One region of the Hymenobacter tibetensis genome, then DNA from elsewhere that is predicted to be linked to it. Evidence: riboswitches for the same ligand, from Rfam matches in the RefSeq annotation. Region 1 holds a riboswitch; the other holds the start of a gene.

Region 1 (14,579 bases):
CCAGCCGGTTTGCGGCGGCGCGGGCGGCTAGTTGCCGGGGTTCCAGCATCAGAATCCGGCCTCCTGCGCGCCAAGCGGTTTCCAGCAATGCCAGCGGCACAACGGTGGTTTTGCCCGCGCCCGGTGGAGCCTGCAATACCACGCGCTCATGCGCGGCGAGGGCCGCCAGCAAATCCGGTAACGCGGCGGTTATGGGGAGGTCGGGGAAACGCACAGGCTAGAGTAGTTCGGTAATAGGCCCCGCCACGGGCTAAAAGCATCGGCCACTTAGTACACCGCCACCGAGGGGTCCACGCGGAGGCTCCAGGCGTGGATACCGCCGCGCAGATTCAGCAGATTGGTTTTTTCGTGGCGGTGCTGCAGGTACGCCAGGGCCTGCATGGAGCGGACGCCGTGGTGGCAAATGAGCACAATGGGCCGCGTTTCGTCGAGTTCTTCTACGCGCTGGGGTAGGTCGCCGAGCGGAATCAGGTGGCTGCCTTCAATGCGGCAATACGCGTACTCCTCGGGCTGCCGCACGTCGATGAGCTGCATATCTTCCCCGTTGGCAAGACGGCGGTTCAGTTCTTCGGGCGTGAGTTCGGGGAGCATGGCAAGTGGTTGGAAAGGCGAAACACAAAATTAGTTGGTGGCTCGTTAGCTTTGGCTTCTTCATCCAGACTACCGTTGCCGCCTGGGAGGTTTCCGCTTTTAGCTTATTGTTTTGTTGCAGTCGTTATACGAGTTCTTAACCGCCGCCGTCGGCAACAGTCCGCTGGAGTGGGTGGCCGTCCTGACGGGGTTTGCCTGCGTGTGGCTAGCCGCCCGCGAATCGCTCTGGAATTTTCCGGTGGCCATTGTGAGCTGCGGCATCTACATCGTGGTGTATCTGCGCGCCGGCCTGTATTCCGATTCCATGCTCCAGGTGATGTTTATTGCGCTGAGCGTGTACGGCTGGTACGAATGGCTGTACGGGGGGCGCGGCAAAACCGAACTGCCTGTGTCGCACACGCGCCGCCGTGAATGGGTGGTCTGTGTGCTGTTTGTGGCGGGCTTCACGGCGGGTTTTGGCTATTACTTAGAGCACAACACCGACGCCACGGTGCCGCATTGGGACAGTTTCACCACGGCGGGTAGCTTGGCCGCGCAGTATCTGCTGATGCGCAAGCGCCTGGAAAACTGGTGGCTCTGGATAGTAGTAGACATCATCTACGTGCCTATTCTCTGGTACAAACAGCTTTACCCGACCAGCGCCCTTTATGCCTTGTACCTGGGGTTGGCCGTGTACGGCTATGTACAATGGCGCCGCGCCATGCGCAAAGATGAGTTGCTGCTGAAGCTTGAACCCAACGACTAAAGAATCTTTCATTGGCTGTAGCGTGCTAGCCTCGTATTCTAGTTGCTACTGCCTTACCTGTACCCATGCTGCGCGTCGCCATCACCGGCCCCGAATCGACGGGCAAAACCACCCTTAGCCGCCAACTGGCTGCCCACTACCATACCACGTGGGCACCCGAGTATGCTCGCGCTTATCTAGAAGAAAGAGGCCCCGAATACGCCTTGCCAGACCTTGAAGCCATTGCCCGGGGCCAGCTTCATGAGGAAGCGCAAGCCATTGCCGCCGCCGAGCAGCAAGGCCACGCCATCTGCTTCTGCGACACCGATTTGCTGGTCATAAAAATATGGGCCGAGCATGCCTTTGGGCATTGCCCTGAGTGGATTTTGCAGCGCATTGAACAGCAACGCTATGATCTGGTGCTGCTGCTCGACGTGGACTTGCCCTGGGAACCCGACCCGTTGCGTGAGCACCCGCACTTGCGCCAGCATTTTTTCACCTTATATCAGCAGGCCTTGCAGGTTCAGCAAGCCACTTTCGCCGTTGTGCGTGGTGCCTTAGCCCAGCGCTTCGAGCAAGCACGTTTGCTAGTAGATGAACTGCTGAAGTAATAACGAGCCCTTACCCTTCCACGACGGGCAGCGTAGAGTATGACGCGCTCCAACGGTTAGTGCCCCCTAGCCGTATGGTGTTGCGTCTGCCTCTGAACCCTGCCGCCGCTGGCAGCGCCACGAAAAGCCTCTGCTACCTCTTCTTCATATGACGTACACCCTCGAAAACGAACAGTGCCGCGTAACTATTCAGGCCAGCGGCGCTGAACTGAGCAGCTTCGTTCGCAAAGACCTCGACAACCTGGAATATATGTGGGAAGCTGACCCCGCCGTGTGGGGACGCCATGCGCCGGTGCTGTTCCCCATTGTTGGCCGCCTGCCAAACGATACTTACACCTACCAAGGCCAAACCTACCGCCTCACGCAGCACGGCTTTGCCCGCGACCAGGAATTCACGCTTGTCCGTCAAGCACCCGCTGAGCTGGCGTTTGAGCTACGTGCCAACGATGCTACCCGTGCCCTGTTCCCCTTCGATTTCAGCTTGCTGATCAGCTACCGGCTGGCGGGCCCCATGCTGACCATCGGGTGGGAGGTAACCAACCTAGGTACTGGTGAACTGCTCTTCGGAATTGGCGCGCACCCGGCTTTCCGTTGTCCCTTGCTTCCTGATGAGGCATTTGAGGACTACGAGTTCGTGTTCGACCATCCCGTTAGCTTCGAGCGGCATCTGCTGGAAGGCGGCTTGCTCAACGGCCAAACCGAGTCTGTGCTGCAAGACGAAACCACGCTGCCGTTGCGCTACGAGCTATTCGAGCAAGACGCTTTGGTGCTGAAGCACTTTGACTTCACGCACGTTACGCTGCGCAGTCGTCGGTCGGGCCGGGGGGTGCGGGTGCGCTTCGATGGTTTTCCTTACCTCGGCCTCTGGACCAAAGGCCCTGGGGCCCGCTTCGTGTGCATCGAGCCCTGGCAGGGCATTGCCAGCGCCACCACCGACTCGGGCGAACTAGCCGAGAAAGAGGGGATTCTGACGCTGCAGCCCAACCAGGAGTTTGTGGCCTCCTACAGCATCACCGTCGAATAGCGCCTTCTTATGCCTGCTTTTGAAGTCCGCGCCATCACCCCGGCTGATACCTATACGTTGCGCCACCAAGTGCTGTGGCCCGACAAGCCCTTGGAGTACGTAAAAGTGGAAAACGATGCCGCTGGGCTACATTTCGGGGCTTTCCTCGGGGAGGAATTAGTGTCCGTTGTTTCGCTTTTCGTGGAAGATAGCGAAGCGCGCTTTCGCAAGTTCGCCACGCATCCAACCTATCAGCGGCAAGGTATCGGGAGCGTTTTGCTGAAACGTGTGCTAACCGAAGCGCGCCGCCACGGAGCCACCCATATTTGGTGTGATGCCCGCCAAGACAGCGCCGATTTTTATGCCCGGTTCGGATTACTGCCGCAGGGCGCAGAATTCTTTAAGGGCCCCATTGCCTACCTACGCATGGGCTGTGAGCTATAGGACGCTGTGTGCAAGAGCAAATGAGCAGAACCCTCCAAGAAGTTTCTGTTAGTTAATCTGATCAGTAACTTCTACGATTTACCGTATTCATTCAGCCAAAACGACCCTTCCGGCCTCTGTTTCCTGTTGTATCGGCCACGATTAACAACGGAACGCAGAAAGCCAGAAGGGTCGTTTTTTGTATGAGGTGCCGCGCAGACGGGCTGTAGTGGCAGGTAGAGCTATAAAAGATGAGGAGCAGTGGGCCGTACGGGCCGTTGGGGGCGCCTGTTGTAGTCCGGTTCCCAGTCGTTGATGGGGCGCGTGATGCCGGGGGGTAGGTCCAAGTCGGGGAGGCCGTCATCGAGCGGCTCGCCCCCGTCGTCGTCGTTGTCGGGCTGAGGCGGATTGGGGTAGCGCCGCCGAGGAATCAGCAGAAAGTAGATGGTAATAGCAAGGACGACAAGTAAGTACACGAGGGGAGTCATGGTCGGGGTAGACTGGAAGGACAAACGAGCAGACGGGTGGGGTACCGACTAAATAACGGAGCGGAGGTGGATGTTGTTTTCCTTGGCCTCCGAGTTTTGGGATCTGAAAGCCTTTCTAAGGTAATTGATTATCAATCGAAAGTAAAGGAGAAGTGGATTTCTTGTTTTTCACTTTCCACGGGCAGGCTGCAATGATGAGCTTGCGCCTCTGAGTGATACGGAGCGCGTGCAGCAACTGGATGGGATAACACCATATATCAGCTGTGATTTGCTTGCCACTTGGCGTAGCACAACCCCAGTGCGCGAAAACCCGCAGCACGCAACCAGAAACTCCCTTACCTTTGCAGCAGAAGTTTAGGGGTGCCCCATGCCACAGTGGCCAAGGCTGAGATCATACCCATTGAACCTGATCCGGGTAATGCCGGCGAAGGGAACAGACGATCCGCGAACGATACTGCCAAGCCGCCGACCCCTGGCGTAGGGCCCGTTCTTCTTTTTCGCATTGCCTTTTTGAAAACTTTACTGCTTTCCGGGGCGGCGCTGTTGGCGCTGCCTTTCTCGGCCTGGGCACAAGGTCCCGTGTCGGGTACCGTAACGGATGCCCGTACCGGCACCGCCTTGCCTGGCGCTACTATTTTGCTTGACGGTGCGGCTAGCGCGGCTACCGATGCCGCCGGAAACTTCTCGTTGTCGGCGGTGCCGGCGGGGATACACGAACTGCGCATCTCGTTTTTGGGCTATGAACCCTTGGTGCGGCGCGTGCAGGGACAAGCCACCGAGCAGCGCCTAAACACTACACTTCAGCCCGGTGGGGTGCTTACCGGCGAAGCCCTCGTAACGGCTTCCCGCGCCAACGACCGCACGGCCACCGCCTATTCCAACGTCAATCGAGAAGAGCTAGCCAAGCGCAACTTCGGCCAGGACTTGCCTTATCTGCTCGACCAAACGCCTTCGGTGGTGGTCAATTCCGATGCTGGCGCGGGCGTGGGCTACACCGATATTCGTATTCGGGGCACCAACAACACGGGCATCAACATGACGGTAAACGGCGTGCCGCTGAATGATGCCGAGTCGCACGGCTCGTTTCTGGTGAATCTGCCCGACTTGTCGTCCTCCATTAGCAGCGTGCAAGTGCAGCGGGGCGTGGGCACCAGTCAAAACGGCGGCGCGGCCTTCGGGGCCAGTATCAACATTTCCACGCTTGATGTGCGCCGCGAAGCTTACGGCGAAACGCAGAACACCTACGGCTCTTTCAACACCTGGAAAAACAACGTCTCGTTTGGGACCGGGCTGCTGAACGGGCACTTCACCGTGGATGGCCGCTTGTCGCGCATTGCCACCGACGGCTATATGAACCGGGCTTCCTCGGATTTGAAGTCGTATTATTTCGCGGCCGGCTACCAAGCTAAGAACACGCTGCTGAAGTTCATCACCTTCTCGGGCCGCGAGAAAACCTACCAGGCTTGGAACGGGGTACCGGAGCCAGCCCTTACGGGCAACCGGGCGCTGTTGCAGCAGTACATCGACAATGGAGAGCTAAGCGAAGCCGATGCGGCACGGGTGCTCCAAGAAGGCCGCCGCTACAGCTACTATACCTACGACAACCAAACCGACAACTACCAGCAAAACCACTACCAACTGCACCTGTCGCAGGGGCTGGGCTCCGACTGGAACCTGGGGGCGGCGCTGCACCTCACGCGCGGCTTTGGCTACTATGAAAACTACCGCGCCAACCGTCGTTTCTCCGCTTACAACCTCCAGGACGTAGTGATTGGCGGCGATACGCTGACCCGTACCAACCTGGTGGACCGCAAGTGGCTCGACAACTACTTCTACGGCGGCACCTTTGCGCTAAACTACCAACCGCAGGCCAACGACCGTTTTCAGGCAACCGTAGGCGGAGCCTGGAACCAGTTCAACAACGACCACTACGGCGAAGTAATCTGGGCGCAGTACGCTTCCAACGGCAACATCCGGCACCGCTACTACTTCAACGACGCCACCAAAACCGACTACAACGCCTATGCCCGCGCTACCTGGCAGGTGTTGCCAAAGCTCGGGGCGTACGGCGACGTGCAGGTGCGCCATATCGAGTACAACATTGATGGGGTAGAAGACGACCAAAACGACGTCACGACCCGTGCCCGCTACACCTTCTTCAACCCCAAAGCCGGTGCTACCTTCTCTTTGGCGGAAGGCCAACAACTGTATGCCAGCTTCGCGGTGGGCCAGCGGGAACCTGTCCGCTCCGACTTCACCGACCGCCCCGCCGGCGACCAAAGCGCGAAAGCCGAGCGTCTCGAAGACTTCGAGGGTGGCTACCGCTTCACTCGCCCCGATGCCAGCCTACTCGGTCCGGGTACAGTGTTGCGCTTCGAGGCCAACTATTTCTCCATGAACTACCGCAACCAGCTCGTAGCCACTGGCCAGCTCAACGACGTGGGCACGGCCTTGCGCACCAACGTAGCCCGCAGCTACCGCCGGGGCGTCGAGCTGACGGGCTTCGTATCGGCCGATGATAAAATTAGTTTGAGCACTACCCTCACGCTAAGCCGCAACCGCATTCTGAACTACCAGGACGTGGTGTATGACGAAAACTACGAACCCGTGGTAGCCGCGCCGCGCGCTTCCACCATCTCGTATTCGCCCGGCGTGGTTTCGGCGCACACCCTGGAAGGCCAGCCCGTGAAAGACCTGCGCGTGGCATTGTTGCTGAAAACGGTGAGCCGCCAATACCTCGACAACTCGCAGAACGCAGCACGCAGCATCCGGCCTTACGAAACGGTGGATTTGCGCCTGCGCTATGCCCTGCACCCGTCCTTTCTGAAAGAAATAGAGCTGGGCTTGCTGGTAAATAACATCCTTAACCGCGAGTACGTGGCCAATGGCTATACCTACAGCTACGTCGGCGCCAGCGGCAGCCAAGAAACGTTCAACTGGTTTTTTCCGCAGGCCACCCGCAACTTCCTAGCGTCAGTAGGAGTGAAGTTCTAGTACACGCACCGCACACGAAAACGCCCTGTCGTGCCTTCAAGCGCACGGCAGGGCGTTGCTGTTTTAGAGAGCCTAACGGGCGGTCATATGATGAGCCGCACGCCGCCCAGGTCGGAAATTTGGTAAGGAAACTGGTTGCCAGGGGAGCCAATGAACATAAAGTTCTTCGGGATGTGCCACTCTTTCGAGAGCCGGTCGATTAGCTCGGGGCCAAACTGGTCATTGATCGTTACGAAATCCACCACAATTTGCTCGTAGGCGCGGTCAAGCACCCGAATGTCGGTCAGCAGGTCCTCGGGGTAGGTTTCACCTTTCTTAAGTAGCGTCACAATTTTGAGGCGGTTGGTAAACTCGTTTTCCACCACGTAGGCCATCACCTTGTTGAGGTTCGATACGTTGTCGCCTTTGGTGAAGAAAACGAATTCCTGCCGGTGCAGCTCCCGCAGTTGCCGCCGAATGCTGAGCTGCGTGAGCCGTGAAATCCGGGGCGAATGTTTGGCAAATGACTCGGCCGCATCCAGCACTAGGTTCAGGATGGCCGTGCGGTTGAGCATGGCCGACACTATTACCATGGCCGGCAGGAAGTATTGCAGGAACACAATGAGGTAGTCGGGGCGCATGCGGATGTTGCCGTACAGCGCCGCCAGCACTCCTAGCAACGCCAGCGTCACGGTAAGCAGGCTGGCATAAACGGGGCGCGGCAGTTTGGGGCGTTTGCGCTTAAGCAAAAAGTTGCCCAGCGCAAAAAAGGCCATCACCGATAAAAACGAAATGGTATACACGCCCGCCAGCGGCCCCAATTCGCCGTTGGTAATAAGTAGCACCGACAAGCAGAGCAGGAAGAAGGTAATAAGAATGATATAGTTGCTGCACCGCTTGTTTTCCTTGAGGAAGAATTGCGGCAGAATTCGGTCTAGGGTCATGCGCTTCATCAAGCCGCTCACGCCCACAAACGAGGTGAGCACCGCTCCGCTGAGCACGGCCACGGCATCCACAGAAATAAGCGTGGCCAGCCAAGGGCCGCCAGTGCGGTTGCCAAGGTGCGAAAGAAGCGTTTCGGTATGCTGGCCTACTTCCACCAACGGCAGTGCCGCAATGGCCAGAAACGCCAGCAGCGGGTTGAACACCGTCACGACCACCCACATGTTGCGCAACGTTTTCTGAAACACGCCACGCGCCTGCTCTTCCACAAAGTTCGCGGAGCTTTCAAACCCCGAAATGCCTAACATAGCTGCGCTGAACCCCAAAAACAGCGCTGAAACGAGGCTGCCCTTGAGGGGCATGTGCCAGTTGGCTACCAACGTATCGAGGCCGTGCACGAACAGGTACCAGCCCGTAACGCCCGCCAGTAATGTGAGCGACGCTAAATGCAACACGAAAATACCCACTGCCACCACCGCCGACTCGGAAATGCCCAGGATGGTGAGCAGCAGAAAGAGGCCCAGCAGCAAGATGGTGGCCAGAATAATTGGCAGTCCGTGCCAGAGCGTGTGCAGATAGTGCATGGCCTCGGAAGCCGAAATAACGGCTGTAGCCATGTATGACAGGATGGTGAGACAGGCCGCCACCGCCGCGTTACGCTTGCTGGTCGTGTTAAGCAGCACGTTGTAGGCTCCACCATTGAGCGGCAGCGCCCCCACCACTTCGCCGTAGATGCGCCGAAACAAAAACAACACGGCGCCCACCACCAACAGCGCCACCCAGGCGTATTGGCCGGCATGCGCAATAGCTAGCGCCGATACGTACAAGCACGAGGAGGAAATGTCGTTGCCACAAATGGCGCTGGCTTCCAGTTCGTTGAGTTTTTTGTGTGGGGTAGCTTGGCTCATAGGAGGGTGAAGGCATAAGAACGCAATGCTGCTTCTACGCAACAAACAAAAACTTGAACAATCCTGCCGCGTCAACCGATTTCAACCGGACGCTTGTCGTTGGGCTGACGCTGAGCAGGAACCCTGTAGCTCAGCCGAACCATTGGTTGACGGGGCCGGTTTCACGTATTGAAACCACTATCTTTGAACTGATTCCCACCCAAGCTATTCCTTGTATGTCTTCCCAAGCTGACGTCCTCTCGCCCCAGGCCAAGGCCACCAAAGCCCACGGCTCCACCAACGCTGCTGGTTTCACCGATTACTACGATATCGATGGGCTGCTCACCGAAGAGCACCTGCTGGTTCGCCAGAGCATCCGCGACTTCGTGAAAAAGGAAATCAGCCCGAACATTGAGAAATGGGCCCAGGACGCTTATTTTCCTTCTGAGATTGTGAAGAAGTTCGGCGACGTTGGTGCCTTTGGCCCCACCATTCCCACCGAATACGGCGGCGGCGGGCTCGACTACATCAGCTACGGCCTGATTATGCAGGAGATAGAGCGCGGCGACTCCGGTATGCGCTCCACGGCCTCAGTACAAGGCTCGTTGGTGATGTTCCCGATTTACGCCTACGGTTCCGAAGAGCAGCGCCGCAAGTACCTGCCCAAACTGGCGTCCGGCGAATGGCTGGGCTGCTTCGGCCTCACCGAACCCGACCACGGCTCCAACCCCGGCGGCATGGTCACCAAAATCGAAGACAAAGGCGACTATTACCTACTGAACGGCGCCAAGCTCTGGATCAGCAACTCCCCCGAATGCCAGCTGGCTGTAGTGTGGGCCAAAGACGAAAACGGCCGCATCCGAGGCGTAATCGTGGAGCGCGGAATGGAGGGCTTCAGCACGCCCGAAATCCATAACAAATGGAGCCTGCGCGCCAGCACCACCGGCGAGTTGGTGTTCGAGGATGTGAAAATTCCCAAGGAAAACGTGCTGCCGAACATCGACGGTCTCAAAGGTCCGTTGTCCTGCCTCGATTCCGCTCGCTTCGGTATTGCCTGGGGTGCCATCGGTGCTGCCATCGACTGCTACGAGTCGGCGCTGAAGTACTCGTTGGAGCGCGAGCAGTTCGGTAAGCCCATTGGTGGCTTCCAGCTACAGCAGAAGAAGCTAGCCGAAATGCTGACCGAAATCACCAAAGCCCAGTTGATGGCGTGGCGCCTCGGTATGCTCAAAAACGAAGGCAAAGCTACCAGCGCCCAAATCAGCATGGCCAAGCGCAACTCCGTGGATATGGCCTTGCACGTGGCCCGCGAAGCCCGCCAGATTCACGGCGGTATGGGCATCACCGGCGAGTATTCCATCATGCGCCACATGATGAACCTGGAGTCCGTCATCACTTACGAAGGCACCCACGACATTCACCTGCTCATCACCGGCGCCGACATCACCGGCATCCAGGCGTTCAAGTAAGCCCTGATTTGTCTACCTTGAAACGGCCGTTCTGGAAACAGAGCGGCCGTTTTTTTTATCCCTTTTCATCTTTACTAGCACTACAGACTAGCACTCCAGGTATGAGCATGACCATGACACTCAGAAAAGTGAGTGATAAGCAGCTACGTGAGTTCCTAAATGAGCCTGATTCAATACTGGATTTCGTGGATAACTCAGTGCCTGCCACTCAGGAGTTAGATCTGGACAAAGCATGGCACGGACTACACTTCATGCTGACAGGCTCGGACTGGGAGGGGCCGGAGCCGTTTGCGTATTTACTGGATGGCGGCGAGATAATCGGCAATGAGGAAGACCACGACCTGGGATACGGCCCCGCGCGCGGACTAGCCAGTGCCGAAGTCAGCCGCTTTGCTGCTGCGCTGTATAGTTTGTCTGAGTCAGAGTTCAAGTCACGCTATAACAGCGCAGCAATGGACGAGCTGGAAATATATCCGCTGGAATGGAGTAAGGAGGAAAAGCCGGAGGAAATAGTGGAATGGCTGGTAACTACTTTCAAGGAGTTAAAGCAATTTGTACAGGACGCTGTCACTAAAAATCAAGCCTTGTTGATCTATATGTAGGAAATCTTCCTGTAGCCATGAGGGGTTTTTGGTTCGTATACATCTGACATCCAGTAATCTACCTCAACGCTATGAACAACGATCAATCAGCCGCATGAAAATGCCGAGTCGCGGCGGCAATAACGCCGCGAGCATGATAAAGAGCAGTACCCCAACGAAGACAACGAGATGCGCCAGGGTGGCCCAACCAAAGCCTAAAGCACCACGAACGTACCTACTCTAGCGACAATAACTTTACTCCTGATAGTGAAGCTGAAACCGGCTCGTCCGACGGTATTGCCAAAACCATAGACGGCGACGGCGGCCGCTACCACAACCTCGATGAAGTAGACAGCAGCTCCGACAATGACCAAGGCGGCACAATGGGCGCTGCTCAAAGCGGCACAATGGGCGCTGCTCAAAGCCGTGAGCCTCAGTTGCGTACGCCTAGTGCTCAAGCATCGCACACCAGCAAAGGCCCGGGCGGCGACCAGACCTAAGCCATTACATAACCAGCAGATTTCAATGCATGAAAAAGGCTGCTCCCGTCTTGGAGGTAGCTTTTTTCAGTTCGCATTGCCTTACCTACCGTAGCTCATCGAAAGCATACTGCGCGGTGCTCCAAAACTCATCGAGAGCAACGAGACGTGGCTTGAAAAACGAGATGAGCCGGGGCCAGTCGTCGCGGTTGAACAGGTTGGCTGGCTGCAGTTCCTGATAGATGCGGCTGAGCGGTTGGCCGTTGGCATCTTCGGCGTGCAGTTCCCATTGCCAGGTTTCGCCCACTGTTTCGTGCAGCATGGTTTGAAGCTCCTTGAACTGCTCGAAAAACAACTCCCGGATTTCAGGGTCAGGGTGAGTTAGCTCAATGCCAATGGAAGCCAGCCGCACATCGGCGTGCAGCCGAAAATACACGTGCTTGAGGCCGGTTTTGTAGTTAATCCAGTTGGTCGGGAGTCCTTCGGCCGAGGGTACGGGGGCCATGTATTGGCCGAAGGTGGTCCAAAAGGCCTGCCGAATCTGGGAGGCTTCTGCTTTACTGTACATAGATATTCTTAGGTGACAAATAACAACTGCCCGAAGCCAGCCAAGCCAGCGTGTAGTCGAGGAAATACGGTTCGGCAAGCTACTTGGCCGAAGAATTTCAGCTAGCTACTACGAAGCTGCTGGCTACTTCTTTACTTTACGGTTCAACAGCTCCGTTTCTATGGCCGCTCCCGACTCCTCTGCCCTCGTTCTGCTTGAATGCCTCGTAGCCGGTACCACCCACCGCTCGGGCCTGTCCGAATACGAGCCACACCTGCAACTAGGACAGCGCTTAGTACTCACTCGTGAAGCCGACAGCACCTACGATGATTGGGCGGTCCGGGTCCTGACCGCTGACCCCGAGCCCTTTTGGCTGGGCTACCTGCCCGAAGGGCGCAACGAGACCGTGGCCCGGCTCCTAGACGCGGGCTTTCCACTTGAAGCCCGCCTCAACCACAAAGCCTGGGAAGACGAGTGGCTGCACCTGGAAATTGAAGTGGTACTGCTTGCCAGCAATCAGTCCTAACAGTAGCAGTCATTCCAACGCGGAAGGAATCTGAGTGAAAGTCGTTCAACTAACGCACGCAATTTCCTACTGACGGCGGAATAACAACCGCGCCGGGCCACCGATTACAGTGCATCGGCCAGGGCTAATACTTGCTGGCGAGCAGTTAGCAATGCGGGTTCTTGCGGAAATGTATGCTGCACCCAACGGGTAAAGCCGCTCACCATTTCGCCTACCGCCTGTCGGTGGCTAGGCGCGGCTGTAGCGTTTTCCTCGGCTGGCCGTGCCGGGAATAGGCTTTCTAGTCCGAGCCGTTCTAGCACTTCCGAAACGAATACCATGCCGCACACTTGCATTGCCTGATAGAGCTGTACTAGCTCCGGCATGCTCAGCGGCAGTTCTTCAGCGGCCTGCAACTCACCCAAGCGGCCAATCATAGGTTCCAGAGCAGTTGGTTGCAAGCTGGGTAGAGCGGCCACGGCTCGCAGGAAAGCATGGTCGCCAGCTTCGGGGAGCGAGTGTACCAGCAATAGCGCCAACCGCACCATCTGCAACTGCGCCTCTGAAAAGCGGATGGTAGCGGCCAGAGGCGGCATGACAGGGTGCTTGGCCACATAAGCATGAAACAGCTCTTCCACCCGCAGCCGGTGCAGCCCTAGTTGCCACGCAGGGGGCAAGTGCTGCTCTAGCGTAAGCAAAAACGCGCCGCTCAGTTCCTGGCAATAGGTTTTCAGCTGCTGCATCTGCGCAATGCCAATGTCCATCTGACGTCTCACATAAGCCAAAACCGGTTCCGCCAGCGTCGTATCCAGCGCGAGGCGGCCTACGAGCAGTAAGTTGTACAAAGCGCGAGGCTGCTCTTCTAATGCCAGCAGTAGCTGTTCGTGGCTGGCAATGGTATTCAGCTCGTTTACCCGTGCAAGCGTAAGATCTGTAAGAGCGGCCACTTGGCGAGGGAGTTCCTCCTGGGAACGGCTTAGAAGCTCCACGCAGACCATGCCATGCAGGGAAAGGCAACGCGCCAATTGGTCGTAGAAATCGGCAGGAAGCGTTTGGAGCCAGTCGTTGGAGGAAGTAGAAGGCATTCGGCAGCAAGGCAATTTGAGGCTGCAAGTTACAGACGCCGACGCTGCCACATAGCGTTTCAAGCTTTACAAATAAGTGGCATTTGTGTTTCTCGTTCCTAATAAATGGCGTGCTACGCCTTGCAACGCCACTTCCTGCTTGGTGTTACGGCCGTTAGAGCAGTATACAAACCGAATAAATGCACGGGTCTTTTGCTAATGTAATTAGTAGTATAGGGCATTTCAATGTTTTTTGCTAAAAAAGGGACATTTTACCTCCTTAGGGTGTTACCTTGCCGATACCAACCTTTCTTTCGGCTGCTATGCGCGAAAACTATCTCACCGGCGCCAACGACCACATGGACGCCTCCGAAAAAGACATTGATAAGGCCCTCCGCCCGCTTTCATTCGACGACTTTGCCGGCCAGGACAAGGTAGTGGAGAACCTGAAAGTGTTTGTGGCCGCGGCCAAACGCCGTGGCGATGCCCTCGACCACGTACTGCTGCATGGGCCTCCCGGCCTCGGCAAAACCACGCTTTCTCACATCATTGCCAACGAGCTGGAATCCGGCATCAAGATGACCAGCGGCCCGGTGCTCGACAAGCCATCTGACCTAGCTGGCCTGCTTACCAACCTCGAGCCGCACGATGTGCTCTTCATCGACGAAATTCACCGCCTCAACCCGGTGGTGGAAGAATACCTGTACTCGGCTATGGAGGATTACCGCATCGATATCATGCTCGATTCGGGTCCGAATGCGCGTTCGGTGCAGATTACGTTGTCGCCCTTCACGCTGATTGGTGCCACCACCCGTTCCGGCATGCTCACGTCGCCACTACGGGCCCGTTTCGGTATTAGCTCGCGCCTGGAATACTATGACTCTAAGCTGCTGACCAGCATTGTGCAGCGCTCGGCTGAAATCCTAGGCACACCTATTCATGAGGATGCGGCTTACGAAATTGCCCGCCGCTCGCGCGGTACGCCACGTATCGCCAACAACCTACTGCGCCGCACTCGCGACTTCGCCCAAATTAAAGGCAACGGCACCATTACGGTGGAAATAGCCCAGTTTGCCCTAAACGCCCTCGACGTAGATGCCCGCGGCCTCGACGACATGGACAAGCGTATCCTTACCACCATCATCGACAAGTTCAAAGGTGGTCCGGTGGGCTTGAGCACCATTGCCACGGCCTGCGGCGAGGAAGCCGAGACCATTGAGGAAGTGTACGAGCCGTTCCTGATTCAGGAAGGTTACATCAAGCGCACGAGCCGCGGCCGCGAAGCCACCGAG
Region 2 (14,579 bases), 2.9 Mb from region 1:
GGGCCGCCGTGAAACTCATAGCCGGCACTGGCCTTTAGCACCGGGTCCCAGATGATGCGGATGTGAGAGTTTTGCGCCCGCAGCCACCCCAGCAGTTCAGGTAGCTGCGGCAGGCTCTCCACCAGCCCAATCTTCACGCAGCCAATCGGAAAACGGGCGAATAGCAGTTGGGCCTGGTCCAGTATATCGGTGGGAGAAACCCAGCTTACCCGCTGAAATTGCACATCGTTCTGAACCGTTAGGGCCGCGCACACGCCCAGGCCATACACGGCATTGCTTTCCAGCGTTTTGCAGTCGGCCAGCAAGCCGGCTCCGCCGCTAGGGTCGAAGCCGGCAATACTGAGGGCATAAGGGCGCGAAAACGTCACGGGCAGGGGTTACAGATAGATTTCGCTGCCTTTCTCCACGAATTCCCGCGCTTTTTCGGCTAAGCCTTTGGTTAGGGCCTGGTCGGGGGCTACCTCCTGCTGGGCAGCAAAGTCGCGGACTTCCTGCGTGATTTTCATCGAGCAGAAATGCGGGCCGCACATCGAGCAGAAGTGCGCCACTTTGGCGCCATCGGCAGGCAGGGTTTCGTCGTGGTACTCGCGGGCCGTGTCGGGGTCGAGCGACAAGTTGAACTGGTCTTCCCATCGGAATTCGAAGCGGGCTTTGCTTAGCGCGTTGTCGCGGTATTGAGCGCCGGGGTGGCCTTTGGCTAAGTCGGCAGCGTGGGCCGCTATTTTGTAGGCAATGACGCCGTCTTTCACGTCCTTTTTGTTGGGCAAACCCAGGTGCTCCTTGGGCGTCACGTAGCACAACATGGCCGTTCCGAACCAGCCAATCATGGCCGCCCCAATGGCTGAGGTAATGTGGTCGTAGCCGGGCGCAATATCGGTGGTGAGGGGCCCGAGCGTGTAGAACGGCGCCTCGTGGCACTCCTTGAGCTGCTTGTCCATGTTGGCCTTGATCAGGTGCATGGGCACGTGGCCGGGGCCTTCTATCATCACCTGCACATCGTGGGCCCAGGCAATTTTGGTGAGTTCGCCCAAGGTTTCCAACTCGGCAAACTGGGCGGCATCGTTGGCGTCGGCAATGGAGCCGGGCCGCAACCCGTCGCCCAGCGAGAAGGCTACGTCATACGCCTTCATGATTTCGCAGATTTCCTCGAAGTGGGTGTACAGGAAGCTCTCCTGGTGGTGGGCCAGACACCATTTCGCCATAATCGAGCCGCCGCGCGACACAATGCCCGTCACCCGTTTGGCCGTCATGGGGATGTACGGAAGGCGCACGCCAGCATGAATCGTGAAGTAGTCTACGCCCTGCTCGGCCTGCTCGATGAGCGTATCCCGGAACAGCTCCCAGGTTAGATCCTCGGCTTTACCATTCACTTTTTCCAGCGCCTGATAAATAGGCACGGTGCCCACCGGCACCGGGCAGTTGCGGATAATCCACTCGCGGGTTTCGTGAATGTTCTTACCCGTGCTCAAATCCATGAGCGTATCGCCACCCCAGCGGCAGCTCCACACGGCTTTGTCTACCTCTTCCTCGATGCTGGACGTCACGGCCGAGTTGCCGATATTGGTGTTGATTTTCACCAGAAAGTTGCGCCCGATAATCATGGGCTCACTTTCCGGGTGGTTGATGTTGGATGGAATAACGGCCCGCCCCGCAGCCACCTCGTCGCGCACAAACTCCGGCGTGATGTAGCCCTGCGGCGTGTTGGCCCCGAAGCTGTGCCCCTGGTGCTGCGCCCGCAAGGCATCATCAGCCGCTAGCTGGTCGATGCGCTGGTTTTCACGAATGGCGATATACTCCATTTCCGGCGTGATGATGCCCTGCCGCGCATAATGCATCTGCGTGACGTTGCGGCCAGCCTTGGCCCGGTACGGCTGCCGAATGTGCTCGAAGCGCAGCGCATCCAGGCTGGTATCATTGGCCCGCAACCGCCCGTATTCCGACGAGATGCCCGGCAGTTCTTCCACGTCGCCGCGGTTGGTAATCCACTCTTCACGCAGCCGGGGCAACCCTTTTTTCAGGTCGATTACCACGTTGGGGTCGGTGTAGGGGCCGCTGGTGTCGTACACCGTTACGGGCGGGTTGTGCTCGGTGGGGTTAGCGAAGTCGAACTTACGCTGCGTATCCGCCAGCACTATTTCGCGCATCGCCACTCGGATGTCGTAGAGTTGGCCGGGCACGTAGATTTTGCGCGAGCCGGTTAGCGGCGCGCGTTCCACCAGCGTCTGCTGGGGAGCTTGGTCTTTTTTCATCGGAAGGAAGGAAGGAAGGAACGCCCAGGCTAACCGCCCTGCGTAGCACGGATAATGGTGAGGCGGTCGTTGGTTTGCAGCGCGTAGGCGGCCCATTCTGGGCGAGGCACCACGGTATCGTTGACGGCTACGGCTATACCGCGCTGGCTTGGCAAGTTTAGCTCGGTCAGCGCTTCGGCCAAGGTGCGGGCCACGGGAGCTTCCTGTGGCGTATTGTTTACATAGTAGACCATGCAACTAAGGGGTAGTTGAGTGAGAATCCGACTATAAACAATAGGGAGTGCGCACGACAAGCCCACGCGGGGGCCTTGGTGCTTCCGTTACTTTTCCCTTGCGCAGGTATCAGCCTGATCAGGTTCAAAGGGTATTATCTCAGTCCTGGCTAGCAGGACACCCCTAAAGTTTACGCCGCTAACCTAGCGCATCAAAAGCGAAGCACCAAAAATATAATTCGGGCTTTCCCCTGGCACGGTGCCCGTATTGAGCGGCCTAGCGGCGCGTTTACAACTGCGCCGCCCGGTTGAACTTCGCCCTACGGTAAAGCGCCAGTATCCGCTTCTATCTCGCTCTAACAGCCTCTGTGCCGCATCAAACCACTTCCGCCCCCTCTTTCCAACCGTTGGCTGGGCAAGCGGTAAGCTGCTACGCTTCGGCGCTAGCGGCATGGGGCAGAAACACGAAAAACGTGGTACCAGCGCCGGGTTGGCTGTGGACCTCCACGTGGCCCCCAGCATTTTCCACCATGCGCTTCACCATAAACAAACCAACCCCTGAGCCTTCAACGTGGGTGTGGAAGCGCTGAAACATGGTGAAAAGCTTGGGCAAATGAATAGCATTGATACCGAGTCCGTTGTCGTGCACTTCCAGTACCGTGTAACCCGCTCGTACATGGGCTCGCACATCAATGTGGGTGGTGCGGTCAGTGCAACGGTACTTGAGGGCGTTGCTGAGCAGGTTGTAGACCACCGAGCGCAGATTTTTTTTGGAAAATTGAACGGGCGGAAAGTTGGTGAGGTCGACTTGGAGGCGGGCATCGGCTTCCTGAATCAGGGGCGCCAAGTCTTGCCGCACATCTTCTACCACCGCGGCCAGGTTCACGGAAGTGGTAGCCGGGGTGTACTCTTTTTGCAGCTTGGATACGTCGGTCAGGTGGTCGATGGTGCGTTTGAAGCGTTCCACCGCATCAAACATGAACCCTAGGATAGCCTGTATATTCTGTTGCTGACTGGTAGTGGCGGGCAGTTCTTCGCGCAGCAAGTACAGCAGGCCCTCAATGTTGGAAATAGGGGCCTTCAGATCGTGCGAGGCCGTGTAAATGAAGTTGTCTAGGTCTATGTTGGTACGCGTCAGCTGCTCGTTGGTCACGGTTAGTTCTCCGGCCAGTGCCAGGGCCTTTTGCTGGCTTTGCTCTACGTTGCGCCGGGCTTCCACCTGCGCCGTGGTGTCCACCACCAGCGTGTAGAAACCGGCCACCTGGCCGTCCTGCCAGTCGGGCACGTAGCTTGTGCGGATATAACGCGTGAATCCGACGCGGTATGGCATTTCGACGTTGAAATCCAGCCGTTCTCCGGCCAGTGCCCGCTGGACGTATTCCTGCACCCGAGCGTAGGCCTTCTCTCCCACCACATCGCGCAGGCGCTGCCCTATCAGCGCCGCGGGGGGTTGGTGGAACCAGTCTTCGTAAGCTTGGTTGGCAAACCGATACTTCTCGTCCCGGTCAAGATAGCCGATGAGTACGGGCAGCGCATCGGTAAGCAGCCGGAGGCGCCGCTCGCTTTCTTCCACCACGTGCCGCGCCCGTACCTGGTTGGTTACTTCGTGGGTGAAAACCAACACGCCAGTTATGTTTCCAGAGGCGTCACGGTGGGCCTGGTACGTGAAAGTCCAGTAGTTCTCTTCCAAGGGCCCGCCTTCCCGCCGAATTAATAGCAAGGGCATTTCCTGCGCCACAAAAGTTTCCCCGGTGTGGTACACGCGTTGCAGTTCCTTGTATACGGGCTCGTTGGCTAGCTCTGGTATGGCTTCTAGCAGCGGTTTGCCTAACATTTCGCGGCCCGCAAACAACTGCTGATAGGCTGGGTTAGCCAACTCGTACCGCAGCTCCGGCCCCGTAAGGATGCAAATAGGTGTTGGGGCCTGCATAAACAGGTCGTGTAGCTGCTGCTGCTGCGCTTCGTGTTGTTGGCGCGCCACCACCTGCTCGGCCACATCATGCGCAAAGGTGGAGATACCCACTATCTGCCCGTTTTCGCGGTAGGCTTGGTACGTAAACGTGAAATACATTTGCGTGGGCGGCTGGCCGTTGGGCTGTTCGACAAGCAGCGGCACCTCGTAGCCGAAGTAGGTTTCGCCGGTTTGATACACCTGGTCAAGCAGGGCTACGATACCACTATCCACGGCTTCGGGCAGGGCCTCAACTATTGGGCGCCCCAGCAACTGCCGGCCCGCGAAGAACTGCTGGTAGGCTTCATTAACGTACTCGTAGTGGTGCTGCGGGCCCCGTTGAATGCTGATAGCAGCCGGCGTTTTGGCAAAAACTTGGTAGAAGTTTTCGCGCTCCTGCATGTGGCGCTGGGTGGCTTCCTGCACCGTTGCTTGCAGCGCATCAGCCTGCTGGCGGGCTTCCACCTGCCCCGTCACATCCACCAGGAACACCAGTATACCCTGGGTTCGGCCATGTTTGTCAAGCAGCGGCTGGTAGATAAAGTCCAGGTACCGTTGCTTGAGTTGGCTGGTTGTGCTGTCAAGCAGTTCAATGGGCATGGCCTGCCCTCGGAATGGCTCCCCAGTGGCGTACACTTTTTCCAGCCGTTTGATAACTCCCTGGGGTACCATCTCCGGCAGGATGTCTTCTACTTTTTCGCCTAGCTGCACCCGCCCGCTTGTCAGGGCCTGATAGGTGGCGTTGAAGAACGTGTAGCGGTGCTCCGGGCCCTCCAACGTGGCAATGGCGGCGGGCACCTGCCCCAAAATCTGCTGAAGCATATTTTGCTGCTGCACCAGCAACAGCCCTTGCCGCTGAGCCTCGGTGAAGGCCGCTTCCAACTGCTGGGTGCGTTCCACTACCCGCGTTTCCAGCTCTTGGTTGAGCCGCTCCACTTGCTGCCGTGCCTGTACCTGCTCGGTCACATCGGTACCCACCATAAACACCCCGGTGGTTTGTCCTTGGGCATCATGAAAGGGCTGAAAAACGAAGTCGAAGTAGACTTGATCCGGCGGACCCTCCTGCTGGCGGAGCACCGTAAGCGACTCATCACGCAGGAAGCGCATCTGCCCAGTTTCCAGCACGCTTGTCAGTATAGGCGCCAGGCTTTGGGCAGTTGCCTCGGGTATCGTGGCAAGGTAAGACTTGCCGACGCTAGGTGCCGAATAGCCCCACATAGCCGCCAACGTAGGGTTAGCTAGCTCCACCACAAACTCGGGTCCTCGAAAGATGCAGATGGCAACGGGAGCCTGCTCGAAAAGGCGTTGCATTTCCTCCCATGGCTGCTTGCCCTCGGCCTGAGCAACCTGTTGGTGGGATTGGGTTGCGCGCGGGGCCTGCTTATCAAGGCCGCGAGGCCGATTGGCTACCTCAGTGAAACTCACCAACAGGCTTTCCCCCGAGCGGCGAGCGGCGGCGCAGTAGGTGGTGTCGTAGCCGCTGGTGTGCGTACTGACTTCAAATTGCCGCGGCGTTCCGGATACAAAGGCCTCGGCATGCAAGGCAAAGGCGTTGGGTATCAAGTTGTCCGGCCACCACTCGTTGTACGTGGCCGTTGGCTGCTCAGGCAGATGCAACATCTGCTGCGCGGCAGGATTAAGGTACCCGAAACTGAAATCTGCCAGCTCGCCGGCAGCACTGTAGAGGGGAGTATAAACTATAATGCCGGTTAGTGAAACTGCCAGCAGATCGTAGAGCAGTTCTTCGGGCGGAGAAACAGTGGCTAACAATGGTGGAAGATGTGACATAGCAAGCTGATAAGAGTAGAATAAAAGAAGCCAGTGGCTTCGGCATCAGCCTTAAGAGAAAATTAACTGTCGGGGTTTACGCGAAAATCCCTCCGAGAGCCACCTTTCGAAGACACTAGCAGCCGCTTTTTTATGGCTATGGTTTAGCTTATCATCAATATAAGGTACTTTATATCAGTTACTTATATTCCTATCACTTTAATTCCCCCACTGCGCCTTCTCTACCTGGCCTTGTTGTAAAGGCCGCACTAAAGCAAGGCAGCCGAAAACCAGGCCTGGCGGCTGAGGGCACTACCAGCCAAGTCAGTTCCCACCACAGCCCTCCTACAAGCCCACGGCATTTATTTTAAGGCCCTACGTGACATTTCACCAGCACCTCGGTCACCCAAAAGCCGCCTAACCTCGAATGCCACCTTCCAACAGACCAAGAGTTGCCCGCGTACGTTTCTAACACGTTATGCAAGGCGGCGCAGCTGCTGCACGGTGCATTAGAAGCCGCCGATACGCGCTGTATGTACTTTCCAGAGCACGGGCAGGCGCAAAGCAAGCCCTAAAGCTGGATGGGTAGTGCTTTGAAAAAAGCGTACGGTCGAGTATTTTTTGCCTGAACAAGTGCCCCTTCGAGAAAGTATGTCAGCTTCACAGCCTACTTTCGTATTGATTTTCCTTTGTTGTTTGTATGATTAATTCTGTGCTGATAGCTACAGGTAGCTGTATCCCCGACCTGATTGTTGCTAATCAAGACTTTTCCGCGGCCCGTTTCTTTACGGCGGGCGGTGCACGTATAGAACAAGAGTCTGCTGTGATATTAGAGCAGTTTCGCTCTATCACCGGCATCCGAGAGAGGCGCTACGCGCGGCCCGAACAACGTGCGTCGGATTTGGGCTGGCTGGCGGCCAGCGAGGCCCTAACAAGTTCTGGCATTGATCCAGAAAGCCTGGATTACATCATTGTGGCGCACAATTTCGGCGACGTAACCGCCGGTAGCAACCGGGTGGATCTGGTGCCGTCCTTGGCTTCGCGCATTAAAGCCCGGCTGGAAATTCGCAACCCCAATTGCGTGGCGTATGACTTGGCGTTTGGCTGCCCGGGCTGGCTGGAAGCGGTTATTCAAGCCAACTACTATCTGCGTTCAGGCGATGCGCAGCGCTGCCTCGTCATTGGCACCGAGACGTTGTCGCGCGTTATTGATCCGCACGACCGGGACACCATGCTTTTCAGCGACGGTAGCGGAGCCATTATTCTGGAAGCTCGCCCAGATGGCGCGGCCGGTATCAAGGCCCACCATACCCAGACGCACGCCCATGAGTATGCGGGCCTGCTGGGCATGGGCAAGTCGTATGCTCCCGACTACGAGCACACGGCCGACCAGTTCATGAAAATGCAGGGCCGTAAGCTCTATGAGTTTGCGTTGCAGCATGTGCCGCACGTGGTACAAGTAGCCCTCGATAAAGCCGGAGTACCCCTGAACCAAGTCAAGAAGGTGTTGCTGCACCAAGCCAACGAGAAGATGGACGTGGCCATTCTGCAGCGCCTGTTCAAGCTCTACGGTGAAGAGTCGCCCAACCTGGATGTGATGCCCATGACCATCGGGTGGCTTGGCAACAGTTCAGTGGCCACACTGCCCACTCTGGTAGACCTGTTGCGGAAAGGGGAACTAGAAAGCGCCCCCCTGGCCGCCGGCGACTATGTGGTGCTGGCCTCGGTAGGAGCCGGCATGAACATCAACGCGGTAGTATATCAATGCTAATCTGCACGCTTAGATAGGCTTTCAGCAGGTACAACCAACCGGCGAAAAAGCGGGCTTAACAGGTACGCCGCACGGGCAAGTTGCTCGTGCGGCGTATTGCTGTGGCTGGCACGGCATCAGCCAGACAAGCCACTGGCGTGCGTTACATAGCCTTATGCTACAGGCCGCCTTGGCGGGGCCGCTGCCCTCCCCTATCGTTCAAACTTCTTGATGGTGGTTTTGCGCTCCAAACCCTTTATGTAAAAGGATGCAACAGCACGCGCAACATCGGGAAGCAGTTCACCATCATTGGAGAGGACCACAACCGTGTACCCTTCCTCGGGGAAGCGCCACACATCCCCCAAGCCGGGTCCGCCGCTGTGCCCGGCACATAGTACCCCCGGCTCTTGCCCCAATGCCCAGCCAACTCTGGTGAACTCCGATAATTTGCGGCCCACACTATCTGCCCCGTATAGCAGCGGGGCAGCAAAAGCCTCCGGAAACAGCACTTCTTTGTCTAGCCCAATGGCCCAGTTCACCATATCACTGATAGACGCAAAATAGCCGCCAGCAGTGTAGGTGTACGCCGGATAAATGTACTTATAGGCTCGTAACTGCCCCTCTAGGTCGTAGTAGGTGGTGGCTTTTTGGGCAATCAGGTCCGTGCGCATAAACGAGCCTACCCGTTGCTCCATGTCGAAGGCCCCGTCGTTCATGTGCAAGGGCTGGGTCACTTCGTCTCGCAAAATCTGTGGGAAGGGCTTGCCGTAGATCTTCTCCAGAATATAGCCAGCCAGCATAAAGTCTGCCTGAGCATAGTGCTGCTGGGTACCCGGAACGTATTCCAGCGTGGAGTCCATCAGGGCCCTTACGACCGTTGCAGTTGACACATACGGGTCGCCACGAAACTCCCGGATTCCGCTCGAATGCTCAAGCAAATGCTTGACCCGTATAGTCTGCCAACTGGTTGGAATAGAGTCGATGTATTTCCCAATTGGATCGTCTAGACGCAGCTTCCCGGCATATATCGTTTTCAGCACCAGCGTAGATGTAAGCAGCTTGGTGCAAGACGCTATTTGGAAGTTTGTGTGGGCAGTTACGTCTTGTTTCCACTCCACATTAGCCAGGCCATACGTGCTTACTTTAATGACCTCGCCTTTCTTGATTACTGCCACCGCCAAACCAGGAATACCCAGCTTTTTCATTTGTTCCGCAACGAATTCGTCTACTGAACGGCTTATTGCTTGTGGGGAATTGGCGAGGCTGGCGAGATGCAGAAAGGCAAGTACCACCAGCGTTAGGAAGCTCTTAAGCATGTTCAATATCAATAGATTGATGTAGGAAATTCGTGCTGACACCAGTGGCCATTCCCGTGCTGGGGTGGCGTTATGGGTAGCGGCAAGAGTACCGAGCCCACTGGTCATCTGTTACAGAAGCTCAGCAAAATTTTGTGGGTTCCTGTCAGCACCGCTCCAGCCCATCCTGTATCCTGGGCCGCAGCAGAAGCCAACGTGCCCTATATCCAGTCGCGCCAACGATAGGCTCTCGTACCGATACCCCCTGTTTGGTGTCGCAGTTCCCTGTGTGTTCAGTTCTTCTAGGCTACTGGCCCAGCGGTACTGCCTCTCTGAATGATTGCTTCTTGGTAAGAAGGAAGTAAAGTATGCTGGCCGTTGGCACTTCTCTTCACCCAAGTATTTATATAATTTTTACAGCAATATCATTGCACTACTTCATACACAAGCACGAAGAGAGACCCTTACATTGGGGCCAGCATAGGAACCCCATACAGTGGCTTTCTGTGCTCTGAAGTCAGAAACACTCCTTGAACTAGGAGCTACTTGTGGGCACTAAACCCCACCTTTTGTTTGGAAGGCATCAAATATTTCGCAAGAAACAGACAGACGATTATCGCAGATTAGTCATATATTTATGCATCTTAAGCCGCCTATATCGGCCAAGAGCGAGTATATTCCATTAAACTCTTACAATTTCAAGACTTTGTTATAAGAAGCCAGGAAAAAATTGGTTTCTAGCCAGGCCACTCTTTGATTCCACTTCATCCCCCTTCTCGTACCTATGCGCAAATCTACTGTTCAGCAGAGTGATGTTAATGCCGATGTTGTTAGGCAGCTTATTGCAAAAAACACAGAAAGCCAGTTCATGGCTTATTTCCAGGAAAAGCTGAAAGACGTATACTGTCCTCTGCATGGAAGCATCCCTGAAATCAAACTGATTCAGGAGCCAGGTGGCTACTCCGTCGACTTGCTAAACGACTGCTGCGCCACATTCACCGCGTTGTGTGCAGAAAAAATCAAATAGCGTTCCACCAGACCATCCACTCCACAGCGTAAGCGAAGACCACTGAAACGTACCTGACCCGACCGGCAGCAACCGTTGTTGTAGTTACTTAGCGTAGCCCTACCCCAAGCAGCATGCTGCTTGGGGTAGGGCTACGCTGTTTCTGGAAAAGCCCAACCTGCCCAGGTTACGACCGAAGCCAGACAGAGAAACAGTCCCCGTCGGGAAAAGCAGCCAGCAGCTTTAGGCGCTGACACTATAGGCTCTGTGGTTCGCAAGTGCTGGCCAAGACCAATAGATTCAGAGGATGGCAGATGAGACGTGGGAGCAGTGGACGATTAGTTTTTCAGGCACCAGAAAACCAGCACCACTTTGATTCGGTGGCTCCCTGGTGCTATGGCAGCCAAGCGAGCAGCAACCTACCAGCAGCCCTACTCTGCAACAAAAGCAAGCCGACCTGACTTTTCACGACGTGATATGCCCGCCTCCAAGTGCTATTAGTGGGCGTGAGTGAGGTTTGGAAGGAGAAGTTTCAGCTTGACTGACTTCACTTGAAGCGTAACCTCCGCAGCTTCACCATCTTTGCGCCACACCATAAGTGGCAGCCAAACGCGTGGGCCAGTTATATTTCACTTGATGCCTACATGAAAAAAGCAGCGCGAGTGCCCAAACAATTGCTGCCCTTGCTCCTGGTGGGCACCATCCTACCGCTCGCTTTCCGCCTGCCTCCTCCTGAGGAGGGACTGCTGCCGCGCATTGTGCGCCAGCTCGACGCGTATTTCTCGGCTGCCCGCCACGAAAAAGCTTACCTCCACCTCGACCGCCCGGTGTATGCCACTGGGGAAACCATCTGGTTCAGCGCATACGTGGTCGACGCCACCCGGCACCAGTTCGACTCGTTGAGCCAAGTGTTGCACGTCGATTTGCTTTCGCCGGAAAACAAGGTGGTGGCGCGCCGCACCCTGCGCTTGCAAGGCGGCCGGGCACACGGCGACCTTGATTTGGCCGATTCGCTGGCAGCGGGCACCTACGTGCTGCGTGCCTACACCAACTGGATGCGCAACGCCGGCGACGAATTTGTATACAGCCGGCGCCTAAGTGTTTGGCTTGCTTCGCCGCTGGGGCCGCAGGAAACAGCCAATTTCTTTACCCCATCGGCACCCACCGCGGCGGCTCGGGCCCGGGCCGCCCGCCCCGACGTACAGTTTTTCCCGGAAGGCGGCTACCTAGTGGATGGCCTCTCAACGGTGGTGGCCTGCAAAGCCACCGATGCCAGCGGCCGAGGCGTAGCCATACGTGGCCAGATTCTGAATGCCCAGAACGTGGTAGCAGTAGCTAATTTCAGCAGCCGCCACGCCGGAATGGGGCGGTTTACCTTTACCCCCAGCGCGGGTCAGCGGTACCACGCGCGCCTTACCCTGCCCGATGGCACAGCCACTGACTATCCGCTGCCTGCCGTGCAGCCCAGTGGCTACACGTTGCAAGTAACTGATGGTGGAGCAGATTTTCTGGTGGTGGCCCGCTACCGAGGCGTCGGCGGTGCCCCCGCCCCTGGCCCCGTGCAGCTCATGACCGAGATGCGTGGCTTGGTGGCGTACCCTGGCCCACGCACGCTCACCGGCAACGCCCCCGCTACGTGGCGCATGCCCAAAAAGAACTACCGCAACGGCATTGTGCACTTCACCTTGTTCGACTCTGAGGGCACTCCCCGGTGCGAGAGGTTGGCCTTTGCCGAGAACGGTCCAGCCAGCCTGCGTATCAGCATCACGCCCCACCAAGCCAGCTACGCACCTCACGCTTTGGTGCAACTGAACGTGCGCGTAACCGATGCGGCCGGCCAGCCCGTAGCCACCAGCTTCTCGCTCGGTGTTAGCGACGCAGCCCTCAGCACCCTCGACCCCGATGCTGAAACCATTGCCTCGAACCTGCTCCTGACCTCTGACCTGGTAGGGTACATCGAAAATCCCGGCTATTATTTCCGGGAGCCTTCGGCGGCAAAAGCGGCTGCCCTCGACGACTTGCTGCTAACGCAGGGGTGGCGCCGCTTTGTCTGGAAGGAAATGCTGGCGGGGCAGCAACCGGTGGTGCGTTTTCAGCCAGAGCAAGGCATCTCGCTTGTCGGGCAGGTGGTTAGCGAATTCGGCAACCAACCCATCGTCAACAGCCAACTAACTTTTTTACAGACGCGGCCCGTTCAAAATATCCTGACCACTACCACCGGTCCCGATGGTCGTTTTGCCTTCACGGGCTTCCCAGTGCGCGATACCGCTCTTGTGACGCTGCAAGCACGACGGGCGCAAGGCGGGGCCAATGTTCGTATCCGTCCGGATAACGGGCCGCTGCCTCGCCCCGAAGTCTTGCCGGCACTACCTTCCCTGAAGGCGGCGCCGCCCGAGGTGGCCGCCTTTGTGCGCCGAAGCCGCCAGGCGCAGACGGCCGATTTGCAGCTGCACCCTGAAAAAGGCATTCGTAACATCAGCCTGAGCAACGTAACGGTTACGGCCCAGCGCGAGAAAGTGCCGGCCAACGACCCGCGCCGCCTCTACGGGGCCACTGGCGGCACCGTGGTGAATTTCGCTGACATTCCCTCCGCGCAGTCGGCCACCAACCTGCTACAGGTGTTGCAGGGACGGGTGGCCGGACTCACCATCAGCGGCAATCCACCCAACATGACGGCCCAAATCCGTGGGAGCGGTGCCCCACTCTTCATCCTCGACGGTCAGAGAACCGATATTGGCATGATCAGCACTATTCCGGCCTCCGAGGTGGAGTCGGTGGAGGTGTTCAAGGGAGTGGAAGCGGCAATTTTTGGGGGTAGCGGGGGCGCCATTGCCATCTATACCAAGCGCGCCGACCCCAACTACAAAGGGCCTGAAACTGGTCCGGCTCCGGGTATTGCTTCCGTAAAAGTGCCTGGCTTTTACGTAGCCCGCGAATTCTACCAGCCACGCTACAACGCGCTGCTTACCAACCCACCCGCCGACCCGCGCACCAGCACGCTTTATTGGAACCCGGAAATCCGCACCAACGCAAAAGGCGAAGCCGAGCTTCACTTCTTCACCGCCGATGGCAGCGGCACCTTCCAGGCAGTAGCAGAGGGGCTAAGTCAAGAAGGCGAGCCAGCCCAGGGCAGCGGCACGGTGGTAGTGCAATAAACGGCCACCGGTAGCGGCAGACCACTCCATCCGCTTTTCGCCCATGGCTTTTCATGCAGTAGCTTTGAGGCTGTGCCCCCTTTAGATCAAGCCGCGCCACTTACCCTGCTGTCCTTGGCTGGCCGTTCCGTGTTCTTCCTTATGCCGTCAACCCTTCCTTCCAGAACTATCCGTTTCGCTTGGATGATGCGCAGCCCTATCGGTTACTCGTGGCTGGTATGCTTGCTAGCCCTGCTGCCTGTTCTAGTTCAGGCACAGGATTCCGCCACAACTGCGCCGCCCGCCACCCCACCAATTGCCGAGCAAGATGCGGCGCAACGCGTCGAGCAGGCGTACTTGGTGCTGGGCCGCATTAGCGGTGGGGCGCGCCGGGGCGCCAATACAGAAGAGCTGGCTTCGGAGCTGCCCGACGTGGAAACCAACCTGAAAACCATCCGGCAAAACCTGACCCAGTACAGCAGCGTCATCAACCTCAAGCAGGTGCGCATGTTCGAGATTTTGCTCACGGATATGCAAGAGCAGTTAGGCGACTGGCGCCTGAAGCTGGCCACTCAAGGCAAGCGCCTCAGCCGCATGCAGTTCCAGCTCGATTCGCTCACCCGCCACGCCTTGCCCGGCCAGCCCGACACGAGCACAGCCTTGGGCCGCTCCACGGCGCGGCTGCAACGCAAGCAGCAACGGGCCAGCCAACTACTGAACCGCAACCAACAGACAGTTACGCAACTGCAAACCCGCGTTTCGGATGCCTACATCCAGGCGCTGGAACTGCAGGACGAGGTGAAAGAACAGTCTCGCCGGTTCAACCGCCGCACCTTAGCGCCCAACAATCCGCCCCTGTGGCAAGCCACCGCCACCAACTCCAACCAGCGCGAGGCCACCGGCCAGCTCGTGCGCGAATCTTACGCCAGCCAAAACGGCTTGTTGCGCTATTATTTCGGCCACAACTGGGAGTATGGAGCCTGGATGGTGGTGCTAGGCGCCGTCTTCTTCTGGTGGGTGTTTGCCAACTTCCGAGCGGTGAATACGGCGGCGGCCGCCCCCTCCCCTGAGCAGCAGCCGTTTCGCTACCTGCGGCCCGTACCCATAGCCGGCACGTTGGTAGTGGTGTTCAGTGTTGCGCCCTTCTTCGACTTAAATCCGCCGGCCGCTTACACCGACTTGCTGGAACTGCTGTTGCTGGTGTCGCTTAGTGTG

The links. A riboswitch is a leader RNA that binds a small molecule or an ion and turns the genes downstream of it on or off. The one in region 1 is predicted to bind thiamine pyrophosphate.
Region 2: it holds a riboswitch for thiamine pyrophosphate, as region 1 does, so the genes downstream of both, thiS (sulfur carrier protein ThiS) here and MTX78_RS18690 (TonB-dependent receptor) in region 1, are expected to answer to the same signal.

The regions. Positions count from the first base shown of each region.
Region 1 covers NZ_CP094669.1:4,656,682-4,671,260, reverse strand. The annotation lists gene hrpB (ATP-dependent helicase HrpB) at 1-214, opposite strand, end outside; gene MTX78_RS18720 (rhodanese-like domain-containing protein) at 268-591, opposite strand; gene pnuC (nicotinamide riboside transporter PnuC) at 704-1,336, shown strand; gene MTX78_RS18710 (AAA family ATPase) at 1,402-1,926, shown strand; gene MTX78_RS18705 (aldose 1-epimerase family protein) at 2,075-2,950, shown strand; gene MTX78_RS18700 (GNAT family N-acetyltransferase) at 2,960-3,373, shown strand; gene MTX78_RS18695 (hypothetical protein) at 3,595-3,864, opposite strand; TPP riboswitch at 4,187-4,290, shown strand; gene MTX78_RS18690 (TonB-dependent receptor) at 4,351-6,834, shown strand; gene MTX78_RS18685 (APC family permease) at 6,918-8,663, opposite strand; gene MTX78_RS18680 (acyl-CoA dehydrogenase family protein) at 8,879-10,111, shown strand; gene MTX78_RS18675 (YfbM family protein) at 10,225-10,713, shown strand; gene MTX78_RS18670 (DUF4268 domain-containing protein) at 11,278-11,739, opposite strand; gene MTX78_RS18665 (HIRAN domain-containing protein) at 11,900-12,244, shown strand; gene MTX78_RS18660 (hypothetical protein) at 12,349-13,308, opposite strand; gene ruvB (Holliday junction branch migration DNA helicase RuvB) at 13,611-14,579, shown strand, end outside.
Region 2 covers NZ_CP094669.1:1,802,526-1,817,104, reverse strand. The annotation lists gene MTX78_RS07275 (hydroxymethylpyrimidine/phosphomethylpyrimidine kinase) at 1-368, opposite strand, end outside; gene thiC (phosphomethylpyrimidine synthase ThiC) at 378-2,249, opposite strand; gene thiS (sulfur carrier protein ThiS) at 2,279-2,482, opposite strand; TPP riboswitch at 2,560-2,657, opposite strand; gene MTX78_RS07260 (PAS domain-containing sensor histidine kinase) at 2,892-6,200, opposite strand; gene MTX78_RS07255 (3-oxoacyl-ACP synthase III family protein) at 6,880-7,950, shown strand; gene MTX78_RS07250 (serine hydrolase domain-containing protein) at 8,142-9,245, opposite strand; gene MTX78_RS07245 (hypothetical protein) at 10,009-10,251, shown strand; gene MTX78_RS07240 (TonB-dependent receptor plug domain-containing protein) at 10,875-13,385, shown strand; gene MTX78_RS07235 (mechanosensitive ion channel domain-containing protein) at 13,458-14,579, shown strand, end outside.